DNA from 3 places in the Streptomyces sp. NPDC059454 genome. Region 3 is predicted to be linked to each of the others. Evidence: riboswitches for the same ligand, from Rfam matches in the RefSeq annotation. Region 3 holds a riboswitch; each other region holds the start of a gene.
The links. A riboswitch is a leader RNA that binds a small molecule or an ion and turns the genes downstream of it on or off. The one in region 3 is predicted to bind thiamine pyrophosphate.

Region 1 (7,315 bases), on a different contig from region 3:
GTAAGGACAAGGGCGATGCGAGAGATCTTCGCGGGACTGCCGTGGTGGGTGAAGTGGATCGCGGTGCCGGTCATCGCCCTGGTCGTGTTCGGCGGGCTGATAGCGAGCGTGGTCGGCTTCGTGATCGGACTGCTCTTCAAGGTGCTGGTCTTCGTGGCGCTGGTCGGCGGACTGATCTACGTCGTACGGAAGTTCACATCGAGTTCCTCGTCGCGCAGCGACTGGTGAGCCGAGGGGGACCGGTGAAGCGGTAACAGGAATCACTGGTTCCCTCGGGCGGGGGAAGTTTCCCCGGCGGGCCGTCTGTGTGCGGTGACAGCCCGTTAGAGTCCGGAACTCGACGCGGGGACGATCCCCGCGAGCGGCGACCCCCACCCGTGTTCCCCGCACGGGCTGCCCCCTCGCGTTTCGGGAGTGACCCTTGGCCACCACTGGCACCGGCTCCGCGCAGATGACCGCGGTCCCTCCGCAGCCCCGCTCGCCGGCGCCCACCGCACCGCCGCCCACCGCGACCCTCATCGGCTCCGTCCAGCGGGCCATGCGCCTGCTGGAGACCGTCGCCGGACACGGCTACGGGGCTCCCGCCAAACAACTGGCCCGGGAGACCGGACTGGCGCTCCCCACCACGTACCACCTGTTGCGCACCCTGGTGCACGAGGGTTATCTGCGCCGCGACAAGGGGCTGTTCTTCCTGGGGGAAGCGGCAGAACGGCTGAGCAGCAGCGGAGCCGAGCAGAAACGTCGCAGCACGGTGGTCGACACCCTCGCCCGCTGGCGGGACGCGATCGGCGCCCCCGTGTACTACGCCGTGTACCGCGAGGGTGAGATCGACGTCGTCTGCGTCTCCGAGACCCCCGCCCATCCCGCGGTGGCGGAGTGGGCCGACTTCCGGGAGACCGGACACGCCCACGCGATCGGACAGTGCCTGCTCTCCCAGCTCGACGAGGAGGCGCGCCGCGACCACCTCGACCGCCATCCCGTGCGTCCCGTCACGCCGTACACCGTGCGCGACGACCACAGTCTGCTGAGGCGCCTGGAGCGGACGCGGCGGATGGGACCGGTGACGGAGCGTCAGGAGTATGTCCTGGGGACGGTGTGCGCGGCGATCCCCATCACCGTCGGCGGCACGGCCGCGTCGGTGGCCATCTCGCTGCCCGCACATCAGGCCGACCGGCTCGCCCTCGCGGCGCAGCGACTGCAGGCCGAGATGGGTCGTTTCGTCGGGTCACTCACGCTGTCTATCAGTATTTGAAAACTCACTCCTTGTGATCTGCTGTGTACTTTCAGCAAGATTCCCTCTGGTGTCCGGGTCCATGCCCGGCCAGTCCGTGGCGAATGACGGGGTAGGCGATGCGCGAATCCGTACAGGCAGAGGTCATGATGAGCTTTCTCGTGTCGGAGGAGCTGTCCTTCCGCATCCCGGTGGAGCTCCGCTACGACACCTGTGATCCCTACGCCGTACGGCTGACCTTCCACTTGCCGGGGGACGCTCCCGTGACCTGGGCGTTCGGCCGGGAGTTGCTGGTCGACGGCGTCGGCCGGCCGTGCGGGGAGGGCGACGTACGCGTCTCGCCGGTGGACCCCGACGCGCTGGGCGAGGTGCTGATCCGGCTTCAGGTCGGCAGCGACCAGGCGCTGTTCCGTTCCTCGACCGCACCGCTCGTGGCCTTCCTCGACCGCACCGACAAGCTGGTGCCACTGGGCCAGGAGGGGGCGCTCGCCGACTTCGACGCCCACCTCGACGACGCGCTGGACCGGATCCTGGCGGAGCAGAGCGCCGGCTGAAGCGTTATGCCAGTCGGGTGGGCCGGTGGCGGAACGCTTCAGCGCGTTCCGCCCGCCACGCGGGACATCAGCGCTTACGACGTCTGCCCCGCCCGCCGCGTCCCGCGGCCGGCCGAGCGTCCGGTGTCTGCCCGGTCCCCTGTGCCTGTGCCGGCCCGTGTCCCTGAGCCGTCGGGCGGTCGGCCGAGACCACCAGCGCGGCCAGGGCCGTGGTCACCGGCACCGAGGCCACCAGGCCGATCGAGCCGATCAGGGTGCGCACGATCTCCTCCGCGACCAGCTCGCTGTTGGTCACCGTCCCCACACCGCTCTGCGCGATGGAGAACAGCAGCAGCAGCGGCAGTGCGGCACCCGCGTAGGCGAGGACCAGCGTGTTGACCACGGACGCGATGTGATCGCGGCCGATGCGGATGCCCGCGCGGTACAGCCCGCGCCGGCCCGTCGACGGGTTGGCCTCGTGCAGTTCCCAGACCGCGGACGTCTGGGTGACCGTCACGTCGTCGAGGACACCGAGCGAGCCGATGATGACGCCGGCCAGCAGCAGACCGCTCATGTCGATCCCGGGATACAGCCCGTGGATCAGACCGGTGTTGTCGTCGGTGTTGCCGGTCAGCGCGGCCCACCCGATGAACACCGAGCCGAGGACGCCGATCAGCAGCAGCGAGATCAGTGTGCCGAGCACCGCCACCGAAGTACGCGCCGACAGTCCGTGACACAGATACAGCGCGATCAGCATGATCGCGCTCGCCCCCACCACCGCCACGACCAGCGGGTTCGACCCCTGCAGGATCGCGGGCAGGATGAAGAAGTTGAGCACCAGGAAGCTGATCGCCAGCGCGACCAGCGCCATCACGCCACGCAGTCGCCCCACGGCCACGACGGCGAGCGCGAAGATGCCCGCGAGCAGCGCCAACGGGAAGCGCCGGTTCACATCGGTGACCGAGTACTGGAGGTCCTCGGGCGCGGAGGGCTCGTAGGCGACCACGACCTCCTGGCCCTCGCTCAGCTGCCGGGACTGGTCCGGCTGCACGATCTCGTTGAACGTACGGCCCTTGTCGTCGCCGGTGTCGACCCGGATCGTCGCCTTCTTGCAGGTGCCGTCCGCCTGCTGCTGGGCGGACGAGCCCTCGGCCGTGGAGGTGTCGCCGGTCGGGACGCCCCCGGAGGCGTTGACGGACTGACAGCTCACCTCGACCACCTTGGTGACCGTGGCGTGCTGCGTCTGCCGGTCGAAGCCGACGCCGGTGCGCTCGTGTGCCGGGGCACCGCCCGGCCACAGCACGGCGAGTCCGATCAGCACCGCCGCCGCGAACGGGATCAGGATCGCCGCGATGACCTTGCGCAGGTGCTGGGAGACGGGTGCCGCCGGGCCGTGACCGTGGCTGTGTCCGTGCGCGTGGCCGTGACCACCGCCGTCCCCGGCGCCGGGTGTGCGCGACGGCTCGGGCGGTTGATACGGAGGAGGCTGATTGGGGGTCACCGCCCGATCATCGCAAGAACAGGAGGGGCCCTCTGTTCACCGCGCCAGAAATGACGCTAGCGTGGAGGCGCTTTTGTACACGCGGGAGCTCGGAGCACCGGGCTGAGAGGGCGCTGACCTCCGTCCCAACGACGTTTCACATGAAACATCACTGTAGGGCGAGTGATGTTTCCCACGGAACGTCGGCAGACGGAAACCGCTGCGTCGACCGCCGAACCTGTTACCGGGTAATGCCGGCGTAGGGAGTAGGTCTCATGACCAACAAGGACGCACGCACGCCTGCCTTCACGCAGGACCCGACGGAGACGTCGGTGAACGGGGAGGCCGGGAAGTCCATCGGCTGGCACAAGGCGTACGTCGAGGGCACACGCCCCGACCTGCGGGTGCCGGTCCGTCAGGTGCACCTCACCAACGGGCAGTCGGTCACGTTGTACGACACATCGGGCCCGTACACCGATCCACTCGTCGACACCGACGTCCGCCGGGGCCTGGCTCCGCTGCGGGAGAACTGGATCATCGCCCGCGGTGACACCGATGAGTACGCGGGCCGTCCCGTCCGTCCCGAGGACGACGGGATCAAGCACACCTCTCCACGCGGGGGCCTGCGCAATCTGGACGCCGTGTTCCCCGGCCGGCCGCGCCTGCCGCGCCGGGGCCGCGCGGGCCGGGCGGTCACGCAGTTGGCGTACGCGCGCCGCGGCGAGATCACGCCCGAGATGGAGTTCGTGGCGGTCCGGGAGAACGTCTCCCCCGAGGTGGTCCGTGAGGAGATCGCGGCGGGCCGGGCGGTGCTGCCGGCCAACGTCAACCATCCGGAGATCGAGCCGATGATCATCGGCAAGCGGTTCCTGGTGAAGGTCAACGCCAACATCGGCAACTCGGCGGTGACGTCCTCCATCGAGGAGGAGGTCGAGAAGATGACCTGGGCGACCCGCTGGGGCGCCGACACGGTCATGGACCTCTCCACCGGCCGGAACATCCACACCACCCGCGAGTGGGTGCTGCGCAACTCCCCTGTTCCCATCGGCACCGTGCCGCTCTACCAGGCCCTGGAGAAGGTCGACGGCCGGGCCGAGGAACTGACCTGGGAGATCTACAAGGACACGGTCGTCGAGCAGGCCGAGCAGGGCGTGGACTACATGACGGTCCACGCGGGCGTGCGCCTCGCGTACGTACCGCTCACCGCCAACCGCAAGACCGGCATCGTCTCCCGCGGTGGGTCGATCATGGCCGCGTGGTGCCTGGCGCACCACAAGGAGTCGTTCCTGTACGAGAACTTCGAGGAGCTCTGCGAGATCCTCGCCGCGTACGACGTCACGTACTCGCTCGGCGACGGCCTGCGACCCGGGTCGATCGCGGACGCCAACGACGAGGCACAATTCGCGGAGTTGCGCACGCTCGGGGAACTCAACACGATCGCGAAGCGTTTCAACGTTCAGACCATGATCGAGGGCCCGGGACATGTCCCGATGCACAAGATCAAGGAGAACATCGACCTTCAGCAGGAGATCTGCGATGAAGCCCCGTTCTATACGCTCGGCCCGCTGACGACGGACGTCGCGCCCGCGTACGACCACATCACGTCCGGCATCGGCGCCGCGATGATCGCCTGGTGGGGCACGGCCATGCTCTGCTACGTCACGCCCAAGGAGCACCTGGGCCTGCCCAACCGCGACGACGTCAAGACCGGCGTCATCACCTACAAGATCGCCGCCCACGCGGCCGACCTCGCCAAGGGCCACCCGGGTGCCCAGGAATGGGACGACGCGCTGTCCGACGCCCGCTTCGAGTTCCGGTGGGAGGACCAGTTCAACCTCGCCCTCGACCCGGACACGGCACGCGAGTTCCACGACGAGACCCTGCCGGCGGAACCCGCCAAGACGGCCCACTTCTGCTCGATGTGCGGCCCGAAATTCTGTTCGATGAAGATCTCCCAGGACATCCGTCGTGAACACGGCGGGAGCCGGGACGAGATCGAGGAGGGGATGGCACAGAAGTCGAAGGAGTTCGCGGAGGCGGGCAATCGCGTGTATCTGCCGATCACGGACTGAGCGTTCACCGCGGGCGGCGCGGGGGCGGTGCCCGTGGTGGGTGCCGCTCCCGCGGGGCGGCAGGTGCGGTTGCCCCTCCCCTCCGCCGGGGCGAGTGGGCAGACTGGCCGCATGACAGCGAGTCCGATGAACAAGGGGTCCAATCTTCCCGTCGATGCCCGCGTGGTGCGCGTTGAGCTCGCTTGGGCGGCCGGGGCCGGGGTGCCCGACATCGATGCCTCGGCGCTGCTCCTCACGGAGGCCGGGCGGGTACGGGACGACGGGGACTTCGTCTTCTACAACCAGTCTCGTCACGCGTCCGGCGCCGTGACACATCTCGGGAAACAGCGCGGCACACGGGACACGACCGACACCGTGGAGGTGGATCTGGGCGCCGTGGAAGGGATGGTCGAACGGATCGTGCTGTGCGCGTCGGCGGACGGCGGGACGTTCGGGCAGGTGCCGGGACTGGTGCTCAGGCTGCTCGACGCCGGGGCGGGGACCGAGCTGGCCCGGTTCGACATGGCGGCGGGGACGGAGACCGCTTTCATCGGCGGCGAGTTGTACCGGCGGCAGGGGAAGTGGAAGTTCCGGGCGGTGGGGCAGGGGTACGCCTCCGGGCTCGCGGGCCTGGCCACGGACTTCGGCATCACCGTGGACGACGTGCCCCCGGTCCCGCCGGCCACCGCGGCCCCGGCCCCGCCTCCCCCGCCCGTTCCTCCCGCGATGCCGGTCGCACCCGCCCGGCAGCCCTCCGCACCCGCCCGGCAGCCCTCCGCACCCCGTCCCCACCCCGGTGCCCCGCGGCTCACCAAGGGCGAGGAGCGGTTGCCCGTCGACATGCGCAAGCGGTTGTCGCTGCGCAAGGAGCAGGTGGCGGTCAGCCTGCACAAGCATGGGGCCGCCGGGGTCACCGCGCGCGTCATCCTCGTACTCGATGCCTCCGGGTCCATGTCCTTCCTGTACTCCAAGGGGGTCGTGGCCGACGTCGTCGAGCGGATGGCGGCGGTCGCGGCGCAGCTGGACGACGACGGTGAGATGCAGGCCTGGACGTTCGCCTCGAACCCGGCCCGGCTGCCGGATCTGCGGCTGGGGGAGCTTCCCGAGTGGCTGCGGCTGCATGTGCGCGTGGGGGAGGTGGGTCTGTTCCGGCGCGGGCGGAAGAAAGGGCTGGACCCCAGCCAGGTCGACATGCGGGACGTGGGCATCCAGAACGAGGAGCAGAAGGTCATCGCCGAGGTGCGCACGTTCGTCCGGGACCGTCCCGCGTCCGCTCCGACCCTCGTCCTGTTCTTCTCCGACGGTGGTGTCTACCGCAACAAGGAGATCGAGCACGAGCTCCGTGAGGCGGTGGAGGAACCGGTCTTCTGGCAGTTCGTGGGGCTGGGCAGATCCAACTACGGTGTGCTGGAGCGGTTCGACACACTGCCGGGACGCCGCGTCGACAACGTCGGGTTCTTCGCCGTCGACGACATCAGCACCGTGCCGGACGCGGAGTTGTACGACCGTCTGCTGTCCGAGTTCCCCCAGTGGATCACAGCCGCGGGACGGGCGGGGATTCTCTGAGACCCGGTCCGACCACTCGACCCGCCCGTCCGGCCCGATCACCCGGTCCGACCATCCACCCTGTCCATCCGGCTCGCGCCTCCGGAACGGAGAACGCAAGCCGACGGACGGGCCGCCCGGCTACTCCGGCTGGTGCTCCGGTCCCCCGAAGTCCGGGCTCGAGTAGTCCGGACTGGAGTAGCTCGGCCGTGTGCCACGGGCCGCCCCCTCCTCCGGGCTGGAGAAGCCCGGCCGGCCGTACCCCAGGTGCGGGATGCGGCCGGACGGCGGGGGTGGTGCCGTGTGCTGCAGCGCGGTGACCGTCGCCGGGTCGGTGAGCGCGTCCCGCAGGAACGGCAGGATCCCCCGCTCCAGCAGGGCCTCGCGCCAGGCGTCCCTGGCCAGGGACACCTCCCCGTCGAGTTCGCGGTACGGCCCGCCGAGCGCCGAGGGCTTGTTGCGCAGCGCGGTGAGC
Region 2 (7,315 bases), on a different contig from region 3:
GGGCGGGCCACTTCCGTCGCCCTCCGCTCAGCCGAACGTCGCCCGCTCCAGCCAGAACTCCAGCAGCTCCCGGTCGCCGAGCACTTCGAGCCCGGGGGCGGCCGGCGGCAGCCGGCGGTAGAAGGCGAGGAGCACGGAAGTGAGCGGGCCGCGCAGGGCGACCGTGGCCTTCTCGTGGCCGTGGTGCCAGGAGAAACCGTCCTCGTCGAGCTCGATCACCCACTCCGCGTTGACCCCCGCCCCCGCGCCGGTGGCGTGCAGATGGATGGTCCGCCGGGGCCCACGCAGGTCATGCACCGTGTCGTCCGGCAGCGTCCGCTGCGCCCACTCCACGATCTCCAGCCACTCGTCGATCGCGTCCGCGGCGACCTCGGGCGCGACCTCATAGGGCAGCCCGGCGGCCAGGGTGGCGTCCGCGCGGTGGACGGTCACCTCGTGCGTCATACGACGGGCCCAGAACCCGGCGTTGTCGATCCCGGCCCAGCTCCACACCTTCGCGTCCGGCCCGGCCTCCCGCAGCGCGCCGACGACCAGTTCGCCGGACTCCGCCAGCCAGGCGTCCAGCGCGCCGGGATCGCCCCACGACTCGGGCCCGTCGAACCCCGGCACCCGATCCTCGGGGACGTCGTCCTCGGCCCCGGTCCGCACCATGACGTCCACCCAGCGCAGGGCGCCGCCGGTATGCCGTACGAGCTGCTCCAGGGACCAGTCGGGCGTGGTGGGCACGGTGCCGGACAGATCGGCGCCGGACGTCACGACCGTCCGCAACTGCCCTATCTGGTATGCGATTTCCTCGCAGTAGCGGTCATGCGCGAGTTGTGTCATGCCGTACACCCTAGGCAGCCGCGCTCATCCCAGCACGGCGATATCCGCCGCGTCGAACTCCACGCCCACCTCGTCCCCGACCTCCGGCGCGGCCCTGAGCGCGCAGGCCGCCTCCAGGCGGGGCGCGTCCTCGGGCTGGAGGTGGACGGTGACATGGGTGCCGCGGAAGGTGCGCGCGGCCACCGTGCAGCGCAGGCCCTCGCCGGCCGGGACCAGGCGGACACCGGCGGGGCGGACGAGGAGGGTTCGCGTGCCCCGCGGGGCGCCTTCCGGAACGGGGAGCCTGCCCCAGGGGGTCACCGCGACATCGTCGCCCACCGTCGCCCCGACGACGTTCTCGAAGCCGAGGAAGCGGGCCACGAACGCGTCGGCCGGACGCTGCCACACCTCGAGTGGCGTACCGGACTGGGCGATCCGCCCGTCCCGCATCACCACCACCCGGTCGGCCAGCGCGAACGCCTCACCCTGGTCGTGCGTCACGGCGAGCACCGTGGTACCCAACCGGCCGAACAGCTCGCGCAGTTCGACGACCAGCCGTTCCCTGAGCGACCGGTCGAGCTGCCCGAGCGGCTCGTCGAGCATCAGCAGCCGGGGGCTGGGGGCGAGAGCGCGGGCGAGCGCGACGCGCTGCTGCTCGCCGCCGGACAACGCGGCGACGGCGCGTCCGGCCGCGTCCGGCAGTCCCACGAGATCCAGCAACTCCTGTACGCGGTCCCCCTGTTCGCCCCGCGACGCGCCGTGCATGCGCAGGCCGAAGGCGACATTGCCGCCCACGTCCCGCTGCGGGAAGAGCTGGTGGTCCTGGAACATCAGTCCGACGCCGCGCCGGTGCGCCGGCACACCCGCCTGGTCGTGTCCGTCGAGCCGGATCCGCCCGGAGTCGAGCGGCTGCAGCCCGGCCACCGCCCGCAGCAGCGTGGACTTGCCGCTGCCGCTGGGGCCGAGCACACAGACGATCTCGTGCTCGGCGACCTCCAGGTCGACGGCGTCCAGCACCGCCCGCCCACCGAAGCGGACGGTCGCGGCCTGAAGGCTCAGCAGCATCTAGAACTCCCCGGTCCGGTCGGTCCGCAGCCGCTCCAGCACGAGCAGCGCCACCGCGCACACGATCATCAGAATCGTCGACAGGGCCATCGCCTGGCCGTAGTTGAGGTCCCCGGGCCGCCCCAGCAGCCGTGCCACGGCGACCGGCAGCGTCGGATTGTCCGGCCGCGCGATGAACACCGTCGCCCCGAACTCCCCGAGCGACACCGCGAAGGCGAACCCGGCCGCGATCAGCAGCGCCCGCCGCACCAACGGCAGGTCCACCTCCCGCCACGCCCGCCACGGCGACGCCCCGAGCACCGCCGCCGCCTCCCGCAGCCGTACGTCCACGGCCCGCAGCACCGGCAGCATGGTCCGTACGACGAAGGGGACGCCGACCAGCGCCTGCGCGAGCGGGACCAGGATCCAGGAGGCGCGGAGGTCCAGCGGCGGCTCGTCGAGGGCGATCAGGAAACCGAAGCCGACGGTCACCGCGGACACCCCGAGCGGCAGCATCAGCAGCGCGTCGAAGCCGCGCACCAGCCGTCCCGCGTCCCGCCGGGTCAGCGCCACGGCCGCGAGCCCTCCGATCACCACGGCGATGGCGGTGGCGGTGACGGCGTACTGCAGCGAGTTGCCGACCGCCTCGATCGGCGCGACGAGGAACACTCCCCCGTCGTCCTGGGTCAGCTCCCGGTAGTAGCCGAAATCGGCTGCTTCGAAGGAGCGTTCCACCAGTACGGCGAGCGGCAGCAGGAGCAGGACGGCGACGGTGGCGACGACCGAGCCCAGCAGTGCCCACTGTCCGGTGCCGCGCGGCCGGCGTGCGGTCGCCGAGGCGTCCACCAGCCGCAGCGCGGTCTCCCGCCGCCGTACGGTCCAGGCGTGCAGGGCGAGGATCGCGCCCACGGCGAAGAACTGGATCATCGTCAGGACGGCGGCCGTGGACAGGTCGAAGATCTCGGAGGTCTGCCGGTAGATCTCCACTTCGAGAGTGGAGAAGGTGGGCCCGCCCAGGATCTGCACCACGCCGAAGGAGGTGAAGGTGAACAGGAAGACCATCAGCGCGGCCGCCGCCACGGCGGGCGCGAGCGCGGGCAGGGTGACGGACCGCCAGGCCGCGAACCGTGAGGCGCCGAGCATCCGCGCGGCCTCCTCCTGCCGCGGGTCGAGCTGCGACCAGAGCCCGCCCACGGTGCGTACGACGACGGCGTAGTTGAAGAAGACGTGCGCGAGCAGGATCGCCCACACGGTGGTGTCCAGGCGCAGGCCCCACAGCTCGTCGAGGAGTCCGCCGCGTCCGACGAGCGCCATGAACGCCGTACCGACGACGACCGTGGGCAGCACGAACGGCACGGTGACCACGGCCCGCAGCACCTGCTTGCCGGGAAAGTCGAAGCGGGCGAGGACATACGCGCCGGGCAGGGCGACCAGCAGGGTGAGGGCGGTGGAGACGAGGGCCTGCCAGGTGGTGAACCACAGGACCTGACGGACGTCGGACTGCGCCAGTACGTCCCCGATCCGCCCGAGCTGCCAGGCCCCGTCGGCCTTCAGCCCGCGCGCGACGATCGCGGTGACGGGGTAGGCGAAGAAGACGGCGAAGAACGCGACGGGCACGGCCAGCAGACCGAGCCGCGCCGCGCTCCCGCGCCGTTTCGCCGCGGCTCGCGTCACTTCAGTACGAGCGAGGTCCACGACTTGACCCACTGGTCACGGTTGTCGGCGATCTTCGCCGGGTCCATGGTCTGCGGGTCCTTCGCCTGCGGCCCGAACTTCACGAACTCCTCGGGCACCTGGGCGGCCTCCCGCACCGGGTAGACGAACATGTTGAGCGGCATGTCGTCCTGGAACGTCTTGCTGATCAGGAAGTCGAGCAGCGCCTTGCCGCCCTCGGGGTTCTCGGCGTTGCTCAGCAGCCCCGCGTACTCGACCTGCCGGAAGCAGGTGCCCTCGGCGACGCCGGTGGGCGCGGTCTCCGGCTTCGGGTCGGCGTAGATGACCTCGGCGGGCGGCGAAGAGGCGTACGACACCACCAGCGGCCGGTCGGCCTTGGCCTGCTTGCCGCCCGCCGAGCCGGAGAACTCCTCGTTGTAGGCCTGCTCCCAGCCGTCGACCGCCTTCACGCCGTTGGCCTTGAGCTTCTTCCAGTAGTCCTGCCAGCCCTCGTCCCCGTACTTGGCGGCGGTGCCGAGCAGGAAGCCGAGGCCGGGCGAGGAGGTGGAGGCGTTCTCGACGACGAGGAGGTCCTTGTACGCGGGCTTGATCAGGTCGTCGAAGGTCTTCGGCGGGGTCAGGTCGTGCTCGCTGAACCACGCCTTGTCGTAGTTGACGCAGACGTCACCGGTGTCGACGGGGGTGACCCGGTGCTTGTCCTGGTCCACGCGGAACTCGTCCAGGATCAGGTCGGATCCCTTCGCCTCGTACGACTGGAACAGCCCGTTGTCGAGGGCGCGGGAGAGCAGGGTGTTGTCGACGCCGAAGAAGACGTCGCCCTGCGGGTTGTCCTTGGTCAGAACGGCCTTGTTCACGGCCTGCCCGGCGTCGCCGTCCTCGAGGACCCTGAGCTTGTATCCGGACTGCTTCTCGAAGGCGGCGACGACGTCCTTCGACACGGCCCACGAATTGTGGCTGACGAGGGTCACGGTCCTGGACCCGCCACCGCTCGCGCCGTCCCCGTCGGACGACCCGCACGCGGACAGCGTGACCAGCCCCAGCCCGACGGCCAGGACCGTGACCTTCTTGGTGATGCCCACTTGATTCCTCCTGGAGTGACCAGGAAGAGACGCGGCCCTGCCCGGGACCCCTGGGCGAGGTCCCGGGCAGGGCGCAACAGCTCGAGTGATGACCGATCTCCCTACCCAGAATGACCTGGGCCAGGTTCGGAGGGTCTGCGGCCGGTGCCGCACTCTCAGCGCTGTGGCGCTCCCCTGTCGGAATATGAAGATGTGCTTACGCGAGTCACATTACCTCTCGCTCGCGGCGAGCTGACCACACGCCCCGTCGATCTCCTGTCCACGGGTGTCCCGGACCGTCACCGGCACACCGTGCGCGGCGATCGCCTCCACGAACGCCTTCTCGTCCTCGGGCCGGGAGGCGGTCCACTTGGAGCCGGGCGTGGGGTTGAGCGGGATCAGGTTGACGTGCACAGGCCGACCCTTGAGCATCCGCCCGAGTCGGTCACCGCGCCAGGCCTGGTCGTTGATGTCCCGGATGAGCGCGTACTCGATGGACAGTCGCCGCCCGGACCTGGCCGCGTACTCGAACCCGGAGTCGAGCACCTCGCGCACCTTCCACCGCGTGTTCACGGGAACGAGGGTGTCGCGCAGTTCGTCGTCGGGGGCGTGCAGCGAGATGGCGAGCCGGCACTTGAAGCCCTCGTCGGAGAACCGGTGGATCGCCGGGACGAGACCGACGGTGGACACGGTGATCCCGCGCTGCGACAGCCCGAGCCCGTCCGGCTCGGGGTCGGTGAGCCGGCGGATCGCCCCGACCACCCGGTTGTAGTTGGCGAGCGGCTCCCCCATGCCCATGAACACGATGTTGCTGAGCCGCGCCGGGCCTCCCGGCACCTCGCCGTCCCTGAGCGCCCGCATGCCGTCCACAATCTGGTGCACGATCTCGGCGGTCGACAGGTTGCGGTCCAGCCCGGCCTGCCCGGTCGCGCAGAACGGGCAGTTCATACCGCAGCCCGCCTGGGAGCTGATGCACATGGTCACCCGGTCCGGGTAGCGCATCAGCACGGACTCGACGAGCGTGCCGTCGAACAGCTTCCACAGCGTCTTGCGGGTGGTGCCCTGGTCGGTCGACAGATGCCGTACGACCGTCATCAGCTCCGGAAGCAGCGCCTCCTGCAACGTGCCGCGGGAACCGGCGGGGATGTCGGTCCACTGCTCCGGTTCGTGCGCGTACCGCGCGAAGTAGTGCTGGGACAGCTGCTTGGCGCGGAACGGCTTCTCACCGACCGCGGCGACCGCCTCCTTGCGCTCGGCGGGCGTGAGATCGGCGAGGTGCCGCGGCGGCTTCTTGGCTCCGCGCGGCGCGACAAAGGTGAGTTCTCCGGGCTTAGGCATGGCTGTACCAGTGTCGCAGATCCACACGGGTGACCCGGTCGGGCTCGGAACAGGCCTGCGATCACCACGAAGAGAGGGGAGACGTAGCTCTTCGTGCGGTGCCACGGGCCGCAGCAGCGGCGCGGTCCGCGGCGGCCCTTCCGGTCGAGGAGCGCATCGCACCACCGGCAGGGCAGGGCACCGTGGTACCTGCCGTCGTCCCCCCGCCTCGCCTGCGCCGTGGAACGGCCTTGGCCCTCCCGGACAGCGGCGGGCCCCCGCCCGGAGAGGACGGGGGCCCGAATCCGGCCACGCGGGTACGGGTCAGCCGGAGCCGACGAACAGGACCAACAGCAGCCACACCACCGGTGCCGTCGGCAGCAGGGAGTCCAGGCGGTCCATGATGCCGCCGTGGCCGGGGAGCAGCGTGCCCATGTCCTTGATGCCCAGATCACGTTTGATCATGGACTCGCCCAGGTCGCCCAGTGTGGCGCTGGCCGCGACCGCGAGGCCCAGCAGCAGGCCCTGCCACCAGCTGCCGCCGTCGATCAGGAACTCCATGCACAGCGCGCCGACGGCCATCGCGAACGACACCGCGCCCAGCAGGCCCTCGCGGGTCTTTCCGGGACTGATGCGCGGGGCGAGCTTGGTCTTGCCGAAGCGCCAGCCGACCGCGTACGCGCCGGTGTCGCTGACGACCGTCAGCAGCAGGAAGGTCAGGACGCGCCACGCGCCGTCGCCCGCGGTGAGCATCATCGCGACGAAGGTCGCCAGGAACGGCACGTAGAACGCCGCGAAGACACCCGCCGTGACGTCCTTGAGGTAGCCCTCGGGCGGCGCCGCCATACGCCAGACCAGCACCGCCAGCGCGGTGAGCGCCATGGCGATCCACGCCCCCTCGGCCCCCCGGGCGTACCCGGCGGCGACCATGGCCGCACCGCCCAGCGCGAGCGGAACGAGGGGCGCCTTGATGCCCTTGCGCTCCCGCAGCCGCGACGTCAGCTCCCACAGGCCCACCACCACGGCGAGGGCGACCACGCCGACGAAGACCGCCTTGACGACGAACAGCGACGCGACGATCACCACGCCGAGTCCGACGCCGACGCCTATCGCGGCACCCAGGTCCCGCCCCGCGCTCTTCTTCTGCGGTGCGGGGGCCGGCTGCGGGGCGTCGGGCATGGGCTCCGGATTCTGCGGCACCTCCCCCGGAAGGGGGCGGGCCCGCGTCGGCTCGTCTCGGAACAAGGGGCCGCTCAGCCGAGCGGCCCCTTGTTCCACATCCTGGCCTCCGCCGTGTTCGGGTACGTCGGGCACGATGGGCATGGGACGCGTGTGCTGCGCGTTGTGCGCATCGTACGCGGGACCCGCCGGAGCGGCCCCCCAGCCCTGCCCGTGGTCGGACGGCCCCCAGTACCCGG
Region 3 (7,315 bases):
TCGCCCTCGTCGCCGTAACCGGCGCCGGGCGCCTCCAGGTCGGAGGCCTCCAGGGCCGGCTCCTGGCTTCCGCGGTCGCCGCGGCGGCCCTTGGCGGCGGCCAGCATCGGCGCGTTGACCGCCCAGCCGGCCGCGAAGCCGCGACGGAACGACAGCGTCACATAGGTCTGGCCGACCGCGAAGGCCGCGGCGCCCAGTCCGATGACGACCACGGACGGGATCAGCACACCGAGCACGACCCCGAGGAAGCCCCCGAAGGCGAGCAGCCGCCAGCGCAGGCGTGCCTTGTACTGCAGCAGCACCTCGCCGAGCAACCACAGCGCGACAATGCCGAACGCGATGTAGAGGACCGTCCAGCCCATGTACGCCCCTCTCCCAGTGGTCGCTACTCAGTGTGTCGTATATCCGTGCGACCGGTCTAGGCCTGCGGTGGATGGTGCAGACCCAGGTTCTCGTAGATTTCCAGGGTCGCCGTGGAGTTGTTGAGCGTGATGAAGTGCAGTCCGGGCACTCCCTCGGCCAGCAGCCGGGCACAGAACTCCGTGGCGAACTCGATACCGATGGAGCGTACCGCCGCCGGATCGTCCTTCGCTGCGAGGATCCGCTCCCTGAGGGCCTCCGGGAACGAGGCGTTACTGAGCATTGGCAACCTCTCCAGCATCTTCACGCTGGTCACCGGCATGATCTCGGGAATCACCGGGGTCGCGCAGCCCGCCGTGTCGACTCGGTCACGCAGCCGCAGATAGGACTCGGGCCGGAAGAACATCTGGGTGATCGCGTAGTCGGCGCCGGCCCGGCACTTGTCGACGAAGCGGGCGACGTCGGTGTCCCAGTCGGCCGAGCGCGGGTGCATCTCCGGGAAGGCGGCGACGCCGACGCAGAAGTCGCCCGACTCCTTGATGAGCCGGACGAGTTCGGCGGCGTAGGTCAGCCCCTGCGGGTGGGGCACCCAGTCGCCCATCGGGTCGCCGGGCGGGTCGCCGCGCACGGCGAGCATGTTGCGGATCCCGGCGTCGGCGTACTGGCCGATGATGTTGCGCAGTTCGGCGATGGAGTGGTCGACCGCGGTGAGGTGGGCGACCGGGGTGAGGGTGGTGTCCGCGACGATCTGCTGGGTCTCCTTGACCGTGCCCGCGCGCGTGGAGCCGCCCGCGCCGTAGGTCACGGAGACGAAGTCCGGGGCGACCGCCTCGACCCTGCGCAGCGCGCTCCACAGGTTCCGCTCGCCCTTGGGGGTCTTGGGCGCCGAGAACTCGAACGAGAACGTCGTCTTGCCGGCGGCGAGCATGTCACGCACGGTGCGTGCGCGGTCAGTCCTGGTGGATGCGGTTCCGAGGGCCATACCGGCAGGTTAGCCAGAGGGCGGCGGCCCCCCAACCGGATGCGGAACATTTATCCGAAATGCCGACTTGTTGTCCACCCCTTGGACAAACCTGAGACGCGCGGGGGTCATCCGGCGTCCGCGGGCGCCGCCTGCCGCAGCCGCTTCGCGAACTCGGCCGCCGCCGCGCCCGGGTCGTCCGCCTCGGTGACGGCCCGTACGACGACGACCCGGCGGGCGCCGGCGTCCAGCACCTCGTCGAGGTTGCCGAGGTCGATGCCACCGATGGCGAACCAGGGGCGCTCGGTGCCCAGGGCGGCGGTGTACCGGACCAGGCCGAGGCCGGGGGCGTGACGCCCGGGCTTGGTGGGGGTGGGCCAGCAGGGGCCGGTGCAGAAGTAGTCCACGCCGGGCTGGACGGCCGCCGCGGCGGCCTCGGACTCGGCGTGGGTGGAGCGGCCGATCAGGACGCCGTCGCCGAGGATCGCGCGGGCGGCGGGAACGGGCAGGTCGCCCTGGCCCAGGTGGAGCACGTCGGCGCCGGCGGCGTGGGCGACGTCCGCGCGGTCGTTGACCGCGAGCAGCTTGCCGTGCCGGGCGCAGGCGTCGGCGAGGACCGCCAGGTGCTCCAGCTCCTCGCCGGCCTCCATGCCCTTGTCCCGCAGCTGCACGATGTCGACCCCGCCGGCCAGGACCGCGTCCAGGAACTCCGCGAGATCACCCTGCCGCCTGCGGGCGTCGGTGCACAGATAGACCCGGGCTTCGGCGAGCCGGGCGCGAGCGGTGGCGGTCATCAAGTCTCCCCGTGGACACCCCCGCCTTCGGGCGGGGGAGGAAGCGGACTCCTGCGGACCAGGGCAGGGAGCGGTCCTTCGCCCCGGGGCGAAGGACCGTCCCGCCGCGCAGCAGGAACATGGGTGGATCGAGTAGTGGGTTCGGCTCCGCCCGGCCGGCGGAGATCAAGCCGTCCGGGTCTGCCGCCGGGCCGGCGGAATGTCAGGTCTGTGAGCCGGCGCGGGAGCGATGACCGGTACACCGGCCCCCGCCGTTCGTCCGGGTCGGCTGCTGCCGATGAGGCGGAAGGCTCAACCCGCGCAACCCGCGAGGGCTGAATCTCCCTGCTCCGGCTTGGAGAGATGTCGAACGAGGGCCCCCGGCGGGCACCACCGGCCGGGGCTCGCCGCCCCGGCCGGTGGTGTTCGGGTGGGTGGACGACCGGGTCCGGGTCAGACCGCGAGCGCCTGGGCCCGGCGCTTCACCTCCGTGCCGCGGTTCTCGCTGAGTGCCTGCGCGGGCGTGCCCGGCAGGCTGGGGTCGGCGGTGAAGAGCCATTCCAGCATCTCTTCGTCCGTGAAGCCGTCGTCCCGCAGGAGCGTCAGGGTCCCGGTCAGGCCCTTGACCACCTTGTCCCCGTCGATGAAGGCGGCGGGCACGTGCAGCGCGCGGTTCTCACCTCGGCGTACGGCGATGAGCTGGCCCTCCTTGACCAGCTGCCGGACGCGCGTCACCTCGACGCCGAACATCTCGGCGATGTCGGGAAGCGTGAGCCAGGCGGGGACGAGAGCATCGATCTTTGCGTCAATCTCGGTCACGGGACAAGCCTGCCACCTGCCACCGACAGCCGGAAGTCAGCCCCGCCCACCTGGGCGGACGCGCCGGGCCGGGGGCGTCACGCCGTCGCCGACTTCAGGGGCCGCGCCGGATCCGCCAGCAGCTCCGCGTCCATCGCCGTGCCCGCCTCGATCAGCCTGCGCCCCTGCGCCAGGTCCCGGGGCCGCCCCACCGCGAGCAGCGCGACCGGGCGGGACTCCCGCAGCCAGCAGACGCTCCACGCCGCCTCGGCGGGGTCCCCGCGCCACACCATCCGGTCGGCGCCCGTGTGATGCCCGGCGTACTGCACGAAGCGCCCGAACTGCTCGGACCAGAAGTACGGCACCGGGTCGTAGACCGCCGGCTCCCGGCCGGCGGGCGCGCCGAGGATGTTCACGGCGACCGTGCGCGGCCCCTGGAGGGCGTTGTCCCAGTGGTGGACCAGCAGACGTTCGCCGTAGCGCCCGGACGGGAAGGACGCGCAGTCGCCGACCGCGTACACGTCCGGCAGGGAGGTGGCCAGATGGCGGTCGGCGACGACCTCCCCGTGCGCCCCGAGCCCGATCCCGGAACCCGCCAGCCAGGCGGTGGCGGGCCGGGCCCCGATGCCGACGACCACGGCGCCCGCGGGCAGCCGCGTGCCGTCGTCCAGGAACACGGCGCCGGGTTCGACGCGCTCCACGCGCGCGTGCGTGCGCAGCGTGACGCCGGCCTCGGCGTACCAGGCGGCCATCGGGGCGGCCACCTCGGCGGGCAGCGCCCCGACGAGCGGCCGCTCCTCGGCCTCCACGACGGTGACCGCGCAGCCCGCCTCGCGGGCCGCCGTGGCGAACTCCGCACCGATCCAGCCGGCGCCGGCCACCACGATGTCGTGCTGCCGCGCGAGCACCGGCCGCAGCCGCGCGGCGTCGTCCAGGGTGCGCAGCAGATGCACACCGGGCACGCCCTCCGCGCCCGGCAGCCGGACCGGTTCCGCACCGGTGGCGACCACCAGGACGTCGTACGGGACGGGCCCGGCCTCCGTGTCCAGCTCGTGGTCGCCGGGGCGCAGGCCCAGCACCTCGCAGCCGAGCCGCAGTTCGATGCCGGCGTCCTCGAAGTCGACGTCGAAGGCGGAGTCCTCGGCCTTGCCGAGCAGCACGGCCTTGGACAACGGTGGCCTGTCGTACGGCTGGTGGGGTTCCGCGCCGATCAGGGTCACGGTGCCGGTGAAGCCCTGCTCCCGCAGGGCGAGGGCGGTCTGCACGCCGGCCATGCCCGCGCCCGCCACCACCACCCGCCGCGGCTTCGGCTGTCCCGGTTCCTGCGTCTGCTCGCTCACCCGATCACCTTAGACACCCGGCACGGCGTCGATCAGCCGAGCTGCTCCACCACACTCGTCCCGCTGCCCGGCTGCGACTCCCACTCCCAGCTCTCCTCCAGCCGTACCCGTCCGTCGGGCAGCTCCACGACCGTCGACACGCAGTGCCCCGAGGAGGTGGTGCCGTCCCGCTTGAGCTGCACGTACCGGAAGTCCAGCCGGTCCCCCGCGCGGGTGCCCACCAGGTGCCCGCGCACGATGTCGCCGCCCGCGTACTCGGCCCAGATCTCACCGTTCCGCTCGTGGTAGACGAAGCGGGTACGGGTGCCGACCTGGCCGGGGGCCTGGTCGGCCACAGGGGCGAGGACGAGTCCGTCGAGCGACAGTGCCACGCGGAGGCTCCCTTACAAGCGCGATGTACTGCGGGCTAGGGTGGCCAACGTACAAGCACTCGCGGGAGCCCGGACGCACCGGGCTGAGAGGGAGGCTGGCGGCCTCCGACCGTACGAACCTGATCCGGGTCATGCCGGCGAAGGGAGGGGCTGGACGCCCATGTCGCCCACGCGTACCTCAGACGTCCTCGTCGTCGGGGGCGGAATCATCGGACTGGTCACGGCCTGGCGGGCCGCGCAGCGCGGTCTCGCCACGGCCGTGGTGGACCCCGAGCCGGGCGGCGGCGCCGCCCGGGTGGCCGCCGGGATGCTGGCCGCCGTCACGGAACTGCACTACGGCGAGGAGACCCTGCTCGGTCTGAACCTCGCCTCCGCGCGGCGCTATCCCGGCTTCGCGGCCGAGCTGACCGAACTGACCGGCCGCGACCTCGGCTACCGCGCGTGCGGCACGCTCGCCGTGGCGCTGGACGCCGACGACCGCGCCCACCTGCGGGAACTGCACGCCCTGCAGCAGCGGTCGGGGCTGGAGTCGCAGTGGCTGTCGGGGCGCGAGTGCCGGCGCCTGGAGCCGATGCTCGCCCCCGGCGTGCGCGGCGGCCTGCGGGTGGACGGTGACCACCGGATCGACCCCCGGCGGCTGGCGGCCGCGCTGGTCACCGCCTGTGAGCGCGCGGGCGTGAGCGTCCACCGCGCGCGGGCCGAGCGGCTCGTCGTCGCGGGAGACCGCGCGACGGGCGTCGTCACGGCCGACGGCACCGAGCTCGGCGCCGGGCAGGTGGTGCTCGCCGCGGGCAGCCTCAGCGGGCGGCTCGCGGGCGTCCCCGAGGACGTGCTGCCGCCCGTGCGTCCCGTGAAGGGACAGGTGGTACGGCTGACGATGCCCGCGCGGCACGGTCCCTTCCTGAACCGGACCGTGCGGGCCGTGGTGCGCGGCAGCCACGTCTACCTGGTGCCGCGCGAGAACGGCGAGCTGGTGATCGGGGCGACCAGCGAGGAGATGGGCTGGGACACGACGGTGACCGCGGGCGGCGTGTACGAGCTGCTGCGCGACGCCCACGAGCTGGTCCCCGGCATCACCGAGCTGCCGCTGACCGAGACCCTGGCCGGACTGCGCCCCGGCTCCCCCGACAACGCGCCGCTGCTCGGCCCGACCGGTCTCGAGGGGCTGCTGCTCGCCACCGGCCACTACCGCAACGGGGTCCTGCTGACACCGGTCACCGGCGACGCCATGGCGGAGGTCCTGACCACCGGCGCCCTGCCGGAGGTGGCCCGCCCGTTCACCCCCCGGCGCTTCGGCGCCGCCGTCCGCACGGAGCAGCCCGCATGAACGTCTCGGTCAACGGGGAGCGCCGGGAGTTCGCGCCCGGCACGGCTCTCGACCTCGTCGTGAAGTCGCTCACCGCGGCGCCCTCGGGGGTGGCCGCCGCCCTCAACGAAACCGTCGTCCCGCGCGCGCAGTGGCCCGCCACGCCCCTCTCCGAGGGTGACCGCGTGGAAGTCCTGACCGCCGTCCAGGGAGGCTGACCATGGCCGACGATCCGTTCCTCCTCGGCGGTACGCCCTTCACGTCCCGCCTGATCATGGGCACCGGCGGGGCGCCGAGCCTCGACGTGCTGGAGCGGGCGCTGGTGGCGTCCGGGACGGAGCTGACGACCGTCGCGATGCGGCGCGTGGACCCCACGGTGCACGGGTCCGTGCTGTCGGTGCTGGAGAAGCTGGGCATCCGGGTGCTGCCGAACACGGCGGGGTGCTTCACCGCCGGGGAGGCCGTGCTCACCGCGCGTCTCGCGCGGGAGGCGCTCGGCACGGACCTGATCAAGCTGGAGGTCATCGCCGACGAGCGGACCCTGCTGCCGGACCCGGTCGAGCTGCTGGACGCGGCGGAGACGCTGGTCGACGACGGGTTCACGGTGCTGCCGTACACGAACGACGATCCGGTGCTGGCGCGGAAGCTGGAGGAGGCCGGGTGTGCGGCGATCATGCCGCTGGGGTCGCCGATCGGGTCGGGGCTGGGGATCCGGAATCCGCACAACTTCGAGTTGATCGTGGAGCGGGCGGGGGTGCCGGTGATCCTGGACGCGGGGGCCGGGACCGCGTCGGACGCGGCGCTGGCGATGGAGCTGGGGTGTGCGGGGGTGATGCTGGCGTCGGCGGTCACCCGGGCGCAGGAACCGGTGCTGATGGCTTCCGCGATGCGGTGTGCGGTGGAGGCGGGGCGGCTGGCGCGGCTGGCGGGGCGGATTCCGCGGCGGTGGTACGCCGAGGCGTCGTCCCCTGCGGAGGGCATGGCCGTGCTGGATCCGGAGCGGCCGGCGTTCTAGCCCGCCGCACTCCGCGGGCGGGTTCTGCGTTTCCGTGGGCGATCGTGCCCTCAGGCCTTCAGGGCACTGGGGGAGGCACGATCGCCCGCGGTGACGCGGTACACGTCACAGGTCCGCTTCAACGGAGGTCGAAGCGGCGAAGGGTGTCGGTGGGGGCTCGTAGACTCGCTGCGTGGACACGACCCTTCAGGACCCTCTGGTCGGGCAGGTGCTCGACGGCCGGTATCGCGTCGAGGCGCGGATCGCGGTCGGCGGGATGGCCACGGTCTACCGGGCCGTGGACACCCGTCTCGACCGCGTCCTCGCGCTCAAGGTGATGCACCCCTCCCTCGCGGCCGACGGCTCGTTCGTCGAGCGGTTCATCCGCGAGGCGAAGTCGGTCGCCCGGCTG

Region 1: it holds a riboswitch for thiamine pyrophosphate, as region 3 does, so the genes downstream of both, thiC (phosphomethylpyrimidine synthase ThiC) here and thiO (glycine oxidase ThiO) in region 3, are expected to answer to the same signal.
Region 2: it holds a riboswitch for thiamine pyrophosphate, as region 3 does, so the genes downstream of both, ACFXAE_RS02615 (thiamine ABC transporter substrate binding subunit) here and thiO (glycine oxidase ThiO) in region 3, are expected to answer to the same signal.

Annotation. Positions count from the first base shown of each region.
Region 1 covers NZ_JBHYVC010000056.1:37,756-45,070, reverse strand. Annotated here, with positions in the region: gene ACFXAE_RS28575 (DUF5326 family protein) at 16-228, shown strand; gene ACFXAE_RS28570 (IclR family transcriptional regulator) at 539-1,252, shown strand; gene ACFXAE_RS28565 (SsgA family sporulation/cell division regulator) at 1,351-1,785, shown strand; gene ACFXAE_RS28560 (YibE/F family protein) at 1,853-3,265, opposite strand; TPP riboswitch at 3,337-3,527, shown strand; gene thiC (phosphomethylpyrimidine synthase ThiC) at 3,520-5,316, shown strand; gene ACFXAE_RS28550 (VWA domain-containing protein) at 5,443-6,861, shown strand; gene ACFXAE_RS28545 (hypothetical protein) at 6,982-7,315, opposite strand, start outside.
Region 2 covers NZ_JBHYVC010000003.1:8,381-15,695, forward strand. Annotated here, with positions in the region: gene ACFXAE_RS02600 (maleylpyruvate isomerase family mycothiol-dependent enzyme) at 28-825, opposite strand; gene ACFXAE_RS02605 (ABC transporter ATP-binding protein) at 850-1,869, opposite strand; gene ACFXAE_RS02610 (ABC transporter permease) at 1,870-3,543, opposite strand; gene ACFXAE_RS02615 (thiamine ABC transporter substrate binding subunit) at 3,519-4,601, opposite strand; TPP riboswitch at 4,682-4,787, opposite strand; gene rlmN (23S rRNA (adenine(2503)-C(2))-methyltransferase RlmN) at 4,812-5,918, opposite strand; gene ACFXAE_RS02625 (phosphatidate cytidylyltransferase) at 6,222-7,315, opposite strand, start outside.
Region 3 covers NZ_JBHYVC010000081.1:8,486-15,800, forward strand. Annotated here, with positions in the region: gene ACFXAE_RS33065 (hypothetical protein) at 1-362, opposite strand, end outside; gene metF (methylenetetrahydrofolate reductase [NAD(P)H]) at 419-1,342, opposite strand; gene thiE (thiamine phosphate synthase) at 1,450-2,115, opposite strand; gene ACFXAE_RS33080 (Rv2175c family DNA-binding protein) at 2,548-2,913, opposite strand; gene ACFXAE_RS33085 (NAD(P)/FAD-dependent oxidoreductase) at 2,991-4,232, opposite strand; gene ACFXAE_RS33090 (hypothetical protein) at 4,265-4,603, opposite strand; TPP riboswitch at 4,655-4,766, shown strand; gene thiO (glycine oxidase ThiO) at 4,764-5,930, shown strand; gene thiS (sulfur carrier protein ThiS) at 5,927-6,127, shown strand; gene ACFXAE_RS33105 (thiazole synthase) at 6,130-6,924, shown strand; gene pknB (Stk1 family PASTA domain-containing Ser/Thr kinase) at 7,097-7,315, shown strand, end outside.